Linked DNA regions of Alloalcanivorax dieselolei B5. The main gene of each other region encodes a partner of the protein of the gene in region 2 in a complex. Links are inferred from orthologs where the notes say so. Each region holds a gene or a part of one and is shown on either strand. Other genes may lie near its edges.

Region 1 (4,274 bases), 370 kb from region 2 along the record:
GCGTTGGGATATTCGCTTGCAGGCAAGCTCCTACAGCGGCTCCGTAGCCCCTTCTGTTGGCAGCGAATGCCCCGTTTACGCCCGATTGGGCAGGGCCGCGTCCAGTCGCTGCAAACGGTCCCGAATCTGACGCTCGACCCCGGCGGCATCCAGGCCGTGGTCGGCCAGCAGCGCTTCCCGCTTGCCGTGGTGGACGAATTCGTCCGGTAGCGCCAGATTCAGCACCGGCATTACCACGCCTTCATCCATGAGCAGCTCATTCACCGCGGAGCCGGCACCGCCCATGCGTTGATGATCTTCCAGGGTGACCAGCAGGGTGTGGCTGGTGGCCGCGCCGAGGATCGCGTCGCGGTCCAGCGGCTTGACCCAGCGCATGTCGAGAACAGTGGCGTCCAGGGCCTCGCCCGCCTCGCGGGCAGCTTCGCCCAGAGCACCGAAGGACAAAATCGTCACCGGTCCCTTGCCTTCCCGCAGCACCCGGCTTTTGCCCAGTGGCAACGGTGTCATGTTGTCTTCAATAATGGCGCCGGGGCCGGTGCCGCGGGGATAGCGGACCGCCGCCGGTCCCTGGTGCAGCCAGGCGGTGTAGAGCAGTTGCCGGCATTCGTTTTCATCGCTGGGCGCGGCGATCACCATGTTGGGTACGGTGCGCAGGTAGGCCAGGTCGAAAACACCGCCGTGGGTGGCGCCATCCTCACCAACGATGCCGGCGCGATCCAGGCCAAACGTCACATCCAGATCCTGCAGGGCGACATCGTGGATCAACTGGTCGTAGCCCCGTTGCAGGAAGGTGGAGTAGATCGCCACTACCGGTTTCTGGCCTTCGCAGGCGAGACCGGCGCCCAGTGTTACCGCGTGCTGTTCGCAGATCGCCACGTCGTGATAGCGGTCCGGGAAACGGTCACGGAACGCCACCATGCCCGAGCCCTCGCACATGGCCGGGGTAATTCCCACCACCCGTGGATCGCGCTCGGCCATGTCGCACAGCCACTGGCCAAACACGTCCTGGTATTTCGGGCCTTTGGCCTTGGCCGGTTTGGCCACTTCCACCTTGGCTTTGGGCTCGATCTTGTTGAGCGCGTGATAGCCCACCGGGTCCGCCTCGGCGGGAGCGAAGCCCTTGCCCTTGGTGGTGTACACGTGCAGAAGCTGCGGCCCTTCCAGGTCACGCATGTTCTCCAGGGTGGCGGTGAGCTCGTCCAGGTCGTGGCCGTCGATGGGGCCGATGTAGTTGAAACCGATGGCCTCGAACAGCATGTCCGGGCTCACCATGTTCTTCATGCTCTCCTCGGTGCGACGCACGAAATCCCAGGCCGCCGGCATCGCCGACAGCACTTTCTTGCCCCCTTCGCGCAGCGCGATATAGGTCTTGGAGGCCCAGATGCGGGCGAAATAGTTGGCCAGACCGCCCACGTTGTGGCCGATGGACATGGTGTTGTCGTTGAGGATGACCAGCAGATTGGCGCGGGTGTGGGCGGCGTGGCTGAGAGCCTCGAACGCCTGCCCGGCGGTCATGGCGCCATCGCCGATCACCGCCACGGTACGCCGGTCCTTGTCCCCCTGGCGGGCGCCCAGAGCCATGCCCAGGGCGGCGCTGACCGAGGTGGATGAATGGCCCACGCCGAAGGTGTCATAGGGGGATTCGCTACGCTTGGGAAAGCCGGACAGGCCATGCCGCTGACGGATACTGGTCAGTGCTTCGCGGCGCCCGGTGAGAATCTTGTGCGGATAACACTGATGGCCGACGTCCCATACCAGGCGATCATGGGGCGTATCAAACAGATAATGCAGTGCCACGGTCAGCTCCACCACGCCGAGGCCGGCGCCGAAGTGGCCGCCGCTGCGGCCCACCGCGAACAACAGGTAGGCACGCAGTTCGTCCACCAGCTGCTCGAGCCGGTGCGGTGCCAGCCGGCGCAAATCCGCCGGAGCGTGGATGCTGTCCAGCAGCGGCGTGGCCGGGCGGGTGAGCGGGATGTCGGTAAAGGTCTTTGGCATAACTGCCTCTGAACGGAGCTGCGATGTTCCGCCGCCGGCGGCCGGCCAAGGCCGGGCGGGTGCGGAAAACGTCATTATAGCGGGGTTGAGGCAACCCCGTCAGTGACCGCGGCGGACGATATAATCGGCCAGATCGAGTAGAGGGCGGGCCGCTTCTCCGTGGCTTTGCAAGTGCTCGCGGGCCTGCTGGCAAAGGGTTTGGGCCCGTTCGCGGCTGGCCTCCAGACCGATCAGGGCGGGGAAGGTGCTTTTACCTTGTTTTTCATCCGAGCCGCTGGGCTTGCCCAGATGCGCGGTATCCACGGTGACATCAAGGATGTCGTCCTGAATCTGAAACGCCAGGCCGATGGCGTCGCCGAAAGCCAGCAGAGCCCGCTCCAGGGCCGGATCCGGGCGGTTCGCCGCCAGATAACCCAGGTGCAGACTGGCGGTAATCAGGCGGCCGGTCTTCAGGTAATGCATGCGTTCCAGGGCACTGACCTGCTGCAGGCGGCCCTCGGCCTCCATATCCTGCATCTGGCCCCCTGCCATGCCGGCGGCCCCGGCGGCCCCGGCCAGGGTGCGCACCATGCCGGCCCGGGTGGCGGCGGGATAATCGCCGGCGCCGCCAAGCAGTTCGAACGCCAGCGTGAGCAGAGTGTCGCCGGCCAGAATAGCGGTGGCCTCGTCGAAGGCGCGGTGACAGGTGGGCTGGCCGCGGCGCAGGTCGTCGTCGTCCATGGCCGGCAGATCATCGTGTACCAGCGAATAAGTGTGGATCAGTTCCACTGCCGTGGCGGGGACATCGGCCTGTTCCGGCGTGCCGCCGCTCAACTGGCAGGCGGCGTACACCAGCAAGGGACGAATCCGTTTGCCGCCGGCCAGGGCAGCGTAGCGCATGGCCTCGGCGAGGCGTGGCGCATCGCTGTCGGCGGGTTGCGGCAAATAGATGAGCAGAGCCTGCTCCAGGCGGGCGCGGGTGTCGTCGGCGAAAGGGCCCAGGCCCGGTTTGTCACTGGCCATCGGGGGCCTCGAAGGGGGCCGGTTCGGCGTCCGGATCCTGTTCCAGCAGGATCTGTACTTTCTGCTCGGCCCGGGACAGCGCCTGTTGGCACTGGCGGGTGAGTTTTACCCCTTCCTCGAAAGCGCGCAGAGACTCTTCCAGGGTCATCTCGCCGGATTCCATGCGTTCCACCAGGGCTTCCAGGTTATCCAGGGATTCTTCCAATTGCGGGACTTGCTTGGCCATCGTTTTCCTCCGTGGGCGGCGCAACGTTAACGGAGGCGCCAGGCCGGGTCAATCGGTGGCGCGGAGCCTGGTGCCGCGGAGAATCGGGGGGGTGGGAATGAGCAGACGCCATTGATTCCAAATAGGTCTAACAGGGGGCTTCCGAGGTTTTGGTGGGGCGCCTATAGTGAAATGCCCGCTGGCCGCCGCAAGCCGCTTCTTCCTCTGATCTCCTTTCCCTATGGCGTCTCGCTTGCGGTACCGGCGGGGGCTCTTTCTCCCCGCTCGTCTCACCTCAATTCCCTCTTCTCTGGACCGCAGAGGCCGGTTCATTCGGGTCATTCCAGGCTTTTTTTCTGTCCCCTTAATTCGGGTGGTTTATTTCCCTCCGCCGTTCCCTTTCGATAGGAAAGTCGGCCCGGCCGACAGCAAACAATAATAAAAGAGGGGACAGAGCGATGGTGGGCGCCAATTCCACCTACGAGATCCATGTGTTCATTGGTTGTGCTCTCGCTGCTGGTGAGGAGGCGCAAGACAAGAGGGTGGGGGCCTGGCAGCCGCTGATGGTGTTCTCCCGCCAATATCGTCTTTGTGGGTACCACGATTATTCGCGCATGGAACGGGTGGCCAGGGAACATGGGTGGGGCGAGGTTCTCGTTGCCCGGGATGGGGTTCTCATCGAAGGGCAACTGCACCAGGCCCGGCCGGCGGTGCGTGACGCGTTCGAGCGGGCGCTGACGACGGGCGGGTCGGTGCTGGTGTACACGGAGTGGGAAGGCAGCGGCTTGCCACTGTCCCAGGGCTGACAGGCCCTAAGCGGCGGAGGGATCGGCTTCCTGCAGGCGATAACCATAGCCGTATACAGCATTGAGCTGCCAGCCGTGTTCCGGGGTCAGCCCCAGCTTGCGGCGGACACGGTAGATATGTACATCCAGTGTGCGTGACGAGAACTGCTCGTCTTTACCCCAGACATACTCGTATAGATACGCTCGGGCCAATGGGCGGCCAAGATTGCTGAACAGCAGAAAGGCCAGCCGGTATTCCTGGTGTGTCAGCTTGATCGGCTGAC
Region 2 (6,144 bases):
GGCGCCGGAAAGCAGTCTGCGCGGGCTGGGCGACTATCAGGGGTTGGCGATACAGCGCGACGACAGCGCCTTCGCCGGCATGGTGTGGGAACGCCAGCTGTCCGACTGGCACCAACTGAAAGTTTCGGGTTACGCCCAGTATTCCGATGAAAAACTGCCGCTGAGCATGTGCTATTTCGACCCGCTTACCGGGCAGCACGGTGCCGGTGGCGGGTTGTTTTTCTCCCGGGAAATGCGGGATCTGTATTGGGCCAACGAGGGTGATATCGACGCCACGCTGTCCGCCGCCTCCGCCGACCCGGCGGTGCGGCAGCGCTACGCCGCCTTGCTCAGTAGCGGCGCCGACCGTTTTTGTGGCACCAGCTACCTCGATGTGCACGAGCATCGCTACGATCTGGAGATTCAGGATACCGTTCAGATCAGCCAGTGGGCGCGGCTGGTGGCGGGACTCAATCTTCGCTACGACCGGGGCAGCTCGCAAACCTACCTCAGCGGGACCGCCGATAACGTCAGCCGCCGTGCTTTCGCCAATCTGGCGCTGAAGCCGTTGTCCCGACTCACCGCCAATCTGGGCGGGTACTGGGAATACGATGACCTCAACGGCGAGCATTTCACGCCACGCGTCGGTCTGTCCTGGCGATTGATGCCCGGGCACCATTTGCGCTGGGTGTACGCCCGCGGCCTGCGCTCGCCGGACATCTACGAGGACCAGGCCCATTCCAACGCGCCGATCAGCCGGCTCAACGGGCCTTTCGGCGACCGCACCGCGGACTGGCTGGGTTGGGATCCGGCTTACTTCTTCGTCAGCGAACAGGCCGATGGCAATCTCAAACCGGAACGCATCCGCTCCCGGGAATGGGGCTACTACGGCCACTTCGGTGAGATGGAACTGGACCTGCGTTATTTCCAGGAAGAACTCTGGGATCTGATCAGCGGCCCCATCAGTCCGGTGAATTTCGACGCCGACAACAGCGGCAAGGTCACCCACCGCGGCACCGAAGCGCAGCTTAGCTGGCGGCCCGGTGCGCGTCACTGGTTGCGTCTCAGCGGCGCCCACATCCATACCCGCAGCAACCGTGACACGGAATTACGCTTCGCCGCCCGCGACAGCGGCAGCGCCCTGTGGGAATGGCACGCTCTGCGGAACTGGTGGCTTTCCAGCGGTTATTACCTGGCGCGGGACTACAACAATCACCCGTACGAACGCCTGGACCTGCAACTGGCTTATCGCCGTGCCCTGGGCCCCACCCATCTGGAGGCCCGCCTGCTGGTGCAGCACTTCCTGGAAAACGAGCCGGTGGTGTTCACGGAGAATCGCTACCGGGCCGATGAACGATTCTGGTTAACCCTGGCTTTGCGGTTCTGATTATGACGGAGCGACGCCTTTTCCATAACGTCCGACTCTTCGCCTTAACCGGCGGGGAGCGGATCGGTGTCGCACCGCGGGGAGGTCACTGAGCGTGCGCTGGTCAAGGAAGGCCCGGATTCTGCTCGCAACCCTCGCGTTATATTCCCTGTCGGCGGCGGCCGACGATCCGTTGCGGGTGCGCGTGATCAGCGACCAGCCGCAGCAGCGCGGCGCCTTTCTGCTGGCCCTGGAGCAGGTGCCGCCGCTGCTGTCCTGGAGTCTGGTGGAGAGCGGCGCCGACGTAACCCTGGCGTTGGGCGCCGGTCCGTTTCGGCGCGCCGTGGAGGAGGGCGGGCCGGTGCTTGGCGTTTCGGTGCCGCCGGCGGTGGTCGATGAGGCCAGACGCCGGAACTGCCAGTGCAGTGCGATCCTGAGTGGGGTGGCGCTGGAGCAGCAGTTGCGCCTGATCGAAATCCTCTTTCCCGGTGTCAGCCGCGTTGGCGTTTTGTATGGCCCCGACAGTGCCTGGCAGCCACTGCCTTCGGCGGCCACCGCTGCCCTGCAACTGGATTGGGTGTCGGTTTCCTCCGCCGCCGGTATCGGACCGCTGTTGAGAAGGCACTTGCCGCAATGGGATTTGCTGTTACTGCCGGAAGACGAGACGCTGTTCAACGCCGGCACCGCCAAACTCATTTTACTCTCCGGCTACCGCCAACGAGTGCCCGTGGTCGGGCCCGGCCAGGGTTTCGTCAACGCCGGCAGTGTCGCCAGTGTCCATCCCTCTTTGCCGGCGTTGGCACGGCAAACATTGCGCTGGCTCCACCAATGGCGGCAACAAGGGCACTGGCCGTTGCCGGATTTTGTCGAGGACAGCAGCATCAGCGTCAATGAGCACGTGGCACGCGCCTATAACCTGCCGCTTTGGGAACCCCGGGCGTTACAACGAAAATGGGAGGAACAGCCATGATGGCCCAGGGGGGGATTCGCCGGCAGCTGCGCTGGCTCGGTGTGATACCGGCGCTGATCATGCTGGTTCTGGTGCTGGTGACACTCACCTGGCAGCGCCTGCAGGACGCCGACAACGAAGTGCGCGAACTGGGCGGCTTCCTGGCCCGCCAGCTGGCCGCCGCCGCCGAGTACGGGGTGCTCTCCGGCAACACTTCGGAGCTGCGCCGTCACGCCAACATGGCGCTGCAGCGTCCGGACGTCTATTACGTGGCGTTCCGTGACGAGACCGGCCAGGTGCTATTGAGCGAAGGCCGGGCCACCAGCGACGGGCGCGGCGGACTGCTGGAATTCCGCGCCGGCATCTATCGGCAGCCGCTGTCCGCCTCTGAAACCGAGCGTTATGTGGATCCCGGAGACCGGGTCGGCGAAGTGGTGCTGGGGCTGGCTCCGGAACTGCTGGCGGCGCGGCAAAAGGAGATCCTCGCCGCCAGCCTGGTGCCGGCCTTGTTGGCGATGATGGTGGGCCTGGTGTGCGCCGGTTATCTGGCCCGCCGCATCGCCGAGCCGCTGTCCTATCTGTCCGGCCTGGTGCGGGTGATTCGCGGCGGTGATTACCGCGCCCGCGGCGACCACCATCTGCAGGGGGAGCTGTCGGACCTGCAACGGGACATCAACGAACTGGCCTCCGGTCTGGAGCGCGCCCGTGCCGATCAGCAACGGGCCATGGGGGAATTGCGGCAGGCCCATCGCAGCGCGCAGCAGGCCAGCCAGGCGAAAACCGATTTCCTGGCGATGATGAGCCATGAACTGCGCACCCCCATGAATGGCGTGCTCGGCATGCTGCAACTGCTGGAAACCACCCGGCAGAACGAGGAGCAGCGCGAGTACACCCAGGCGGCGCTGGAATCCACCGGCCACTTGCTGGAAGTGATCAACGACATCCTCGATTTCTCGCGCATCGAAGCCGGGCGCATGGACATCGATCAGACCTTCTTCGCCCCCGGCCCGCTACTGGAAAACTGCATCGGCACTTTTCGCTACGTGGCCCGCCACAAAGGCCTGTACCTGGAACTGGAAGGGCTGGAGCAACTGGAAGGTTATGACCTGTATTCCGACCCCACGCGGCTGCGGCAGATTCTCAGCAACCTGATCTCCAACGCGGTGAAATTCACCGAGCAGGGCGGGGTGCGGGTGACCATCCAGGCCTCCGCCGACGAGCACGGCCTGATGAACCTGTCGCTGTCCGTCACCGACACCGGCATCGGTATCTCCGACGCCCAGCGCGACCGCCTGTTCGTGGCGTTCTCGCAGCTGGACGCGTCGCCGTCACGCCGTTACGGTGGCACCGGCCTGGGGCTGGCCATCGCCCGGCGCCTGGCGGAGATGCTCGGCGGCGATCTGGCCGTCAAAAGCCGGGCCGGGGAGGGCAGTTGCTTCACCCTGCGGTTGCGCGTGCGTGCCCGGGCCGCCGGGGAGCAGGCCAGCGACGGCCCGCGTATCGATGACGGCCACCTGCGCGGCCGCGCCCTGCTGGTGGAAGACAACCTGGTCAACCGCATGGTGGCGGCGCGCATGCTGGAAAATCTGGGGCTGGAAGTGGTCAGCTGTGGCGACGGCGAAACCGCGCTCAACACCATCCAGGGGGAAAACTTCGATGTGGTGCTGATGGACGTGCAAATGCCGGTGATGGACGGTCTGGAAGCGACCCGGGCGATCCGGCGCTGGGAACGGGCGGCGGGCCGCTCGCCGGTGCCGATCATCGCGCTCACCGCCAACGCCCTGGGAGAGGAACGGGAACGCTGCCTCGCCTCGGGCATGGACGACCACCTGGCCAAACCCTACCGCCGGCAATTGCTGGCGAAATTGCTCAGTCGTTATCTGAAGACGGCGGAAGCCGGGTGACTTTAGATTCGAAGCGGCCGTCCGCCAGCCGCGTTTCCACGGTCTGGCCTTCCCGCAGCGTTTGCACCGAACGCAGCGGTTGGCCCTCGGCCAGCGTCAGCGAATAACCCCGGTCCAGCGTTGCCAGCGGGCTGGCGGTGTGCAGCCGCCGGCCCAGCCCGGTGAGCCGCTGCTGCAACTGGCTGCGCTGGTGCAGCAGCGGCACCGGCAGCCGCCGTTGCAGGCCCAGCAGACGTTGCCGCTGCAGCGCCAGCCGCTGAAGCGGGGACTGCTGCATCACCCGTCCTTTCAAGCGATCCAGTCGCGCCTGCAGCAGCGTCTGCTTGTGTTGCAGCGCCCGTTGCAGACGGGCCTGGTATTCGTCCACCTGTTGCCGGCGCTGCTCCAGCTCCCGTTGCGGGTGGCGCAATTGCAGCCGGTGGGCCAGCTGGCTCAGCCGCTGACGTCGGTATTGCAGCGTGCCCGCCACCGCCCGGTGCTGGCGGCGCTGCAACTGATCCAGCCGCGCCAGAATCGCCTCGCCATCCGGGCTCACCAGCTCCGCCGCCGCCGACGGCGTGGGCGCGCGCAAATCAGCGGCGAAATCGGTCAGCGCCACATCCACCTCATGGCCCACCGCCGAGACGATGGGAATCGGGCAAGCCGCCACCGCCCGCACCAGGGCTTCATCATTGAACGCCCACAGATCCTCCAGCGAACCGCCGCCACGGCCGATTATCAGCACGTCGCAATCCGCCCGGCGCACCGCCAGGTCCAGTGCCCGGCGCAGCTGCATTGGTGCTTCATCGCCCTGTACCGCCGCCGGGTAGACCAGCACCGGAATGCCGGGACAGCGGCGTGTCAGCACCTGCACCACATCGCGCACCGCCGCGCCGCTGGGGCTGGTGATCACGCCGATGCGGCGTGGCCAGCGGGGCAGGGGGCGTTTGCGTTCGCTGGCGAACAGCCCTTCCGCCTCCAGTTTCGCCTTGAGCGCCTCGAACTGTGCCCGCAGCGCCCCTTCGCCGGCCTCTTCCATGTGCTCCACCACCAGCTGGAAACCGCCACGCGGCACATACAACGTGACCCGGGCGCGCACCAACACTTGCTGGCCATCTCGGGGCTGGAAGCGTAGCAACTGATTGCGATTGCGGAACATGGCGCCGTTGACCTGGGCGCGATCGTCCTTGAGGCTGAAATACCAATGGCCGGAACGGGGACGGGACAGATTGGACAGCTCCCCCTGCAACCAGATCAGCGGGAAACTGCCTTCCAGCAGTCCCTGGGCTTCCAGATTGAGACGGCTGATGGAATAGGGTTCGGTGCGTGATGAAGTCATGTCGCGCAATGTAAGCGCCCCCCGCCGTCGTCGCAAGCGTTGCTTCCCACAGGACAGGGGCGTTATCCACCGCGATCCCCGATTGCCGCGAAGGACCGCCATACCGTATAATGCCCCGCTTAATTTAACGGAGCCTTTGGTCCGGTTTGACGTGGCGGCGCCCCATGACCGTCCGGTGCCGCCCGGCATCTTCGGCCAGGCCGAATCTCCCCCAGCTCCCACGGTGCAATATGCTCAGAATTGCCCAAGAAGCCCTGACGTTTGACGACGTTCTGCTCCTGCCTGCCCACTCGGATGTACTGCCCAAGGATGTGTCCCTCAAGTCGCGCCTGACGCGGGAAATCGAACTGAATATCCCGCTGGTCTCCGCCGCCATGGACACCGTTACCGAACACCGGCTGGCCATTACCATGGCCCAGGAAGGTGGCATCGGTATCCTGCACAAGAGCATGCCGCTGGAGGACCAGGCCCGTCAGGTGCGCGCGGTGAAGAAATACGAATCCGGCGTGGTGAAGGATCCGATCACCATCAGCCCGGATGCCACCGTGGCGGAGCTGCTGCGTCTCACCGAAGCCAACAACATTTCCGGTGTGCCGGTGGTGGAAGGCGAGCAGGTGGTGGGCATCGT

What was found.
Region 1: the proteins of xseA (region 2) and B5T_RS04265 are in contact, whole or in part, in a cryo-EM structure (PDB 8TXR), measured with the Escherichia coli proteins. The link is inferred for Alloalcanivorax dieselolei B5 from one-to-one orthologs.

Annotation. Positions count from the first base shown.
Region 1 is NC_018691.1:924,469-928,742, forward strand. What follows is about bases 1,609-4,274. They hold B5T_RS04265 (exodeoxyribonuclease VII small subunit), read right to left. Parts: upstream 3,227-4,274; coding sequence 2,990-3,226; downstream 1,609-2,989. Other genes in these bases: dxs (1-deoxy-D-xylulose-5-phosphate synthase), read right to left, coding at 1,609-1,998; B5T_RS04260 (polyprenyl synthetase family protein), read right to left, coding at 2,098-3,000; B5T_RS04270 (hypothetical protein), read left to right, coding at 3,664-4,011; B5T_RS04275 (response regulator transcription factor), read right to left, coding at 4,018-4,274. Also shown: more of dxs, read right to left, coding at 76-1,608. UniProt on the Escherichia coli protein: Bidirectionally degrades single-stranded DNA into large acid-insoluble oligonucleotides, which are then degraded further into small acid-soluble oligonucleotides.
Region 2 is NC_018691.1:1,289,286-1,295,429, forward strand. What follows is about bases 3,341-6,144. They hold xseA (exodeoxyribonuclease VII large subunit), read right to left. Parts: upstream 5,517-6,144; coding sequence 4,164-5,516; downstream 3,341-4,163. Other genes in these bases: B5T_RS05915 (ATP-binding protein), read left to right, coding at 3,341-4,198; guaB (IMP dehydrogenase), read left to right, coding at 5,747-6,144. Also shown: B5T_RS23720 (TonB-dependent receptor plug domain-containing protein), read left to right, coding at 1-1,366; B5T_RS05910 (type 1 periplasmic-binding domain-containing protein), read left to right, coding at 1,461-2,315; more of B5T_RS05915, read left to right, coding at 2,312-3,340. UniProt on the Escherichia coli protein: Bidirectionally degrades single-stranded DNA into large acid-insoluble oligonucleotides, which are then degraded further into small acid-soluble oligonucleotides.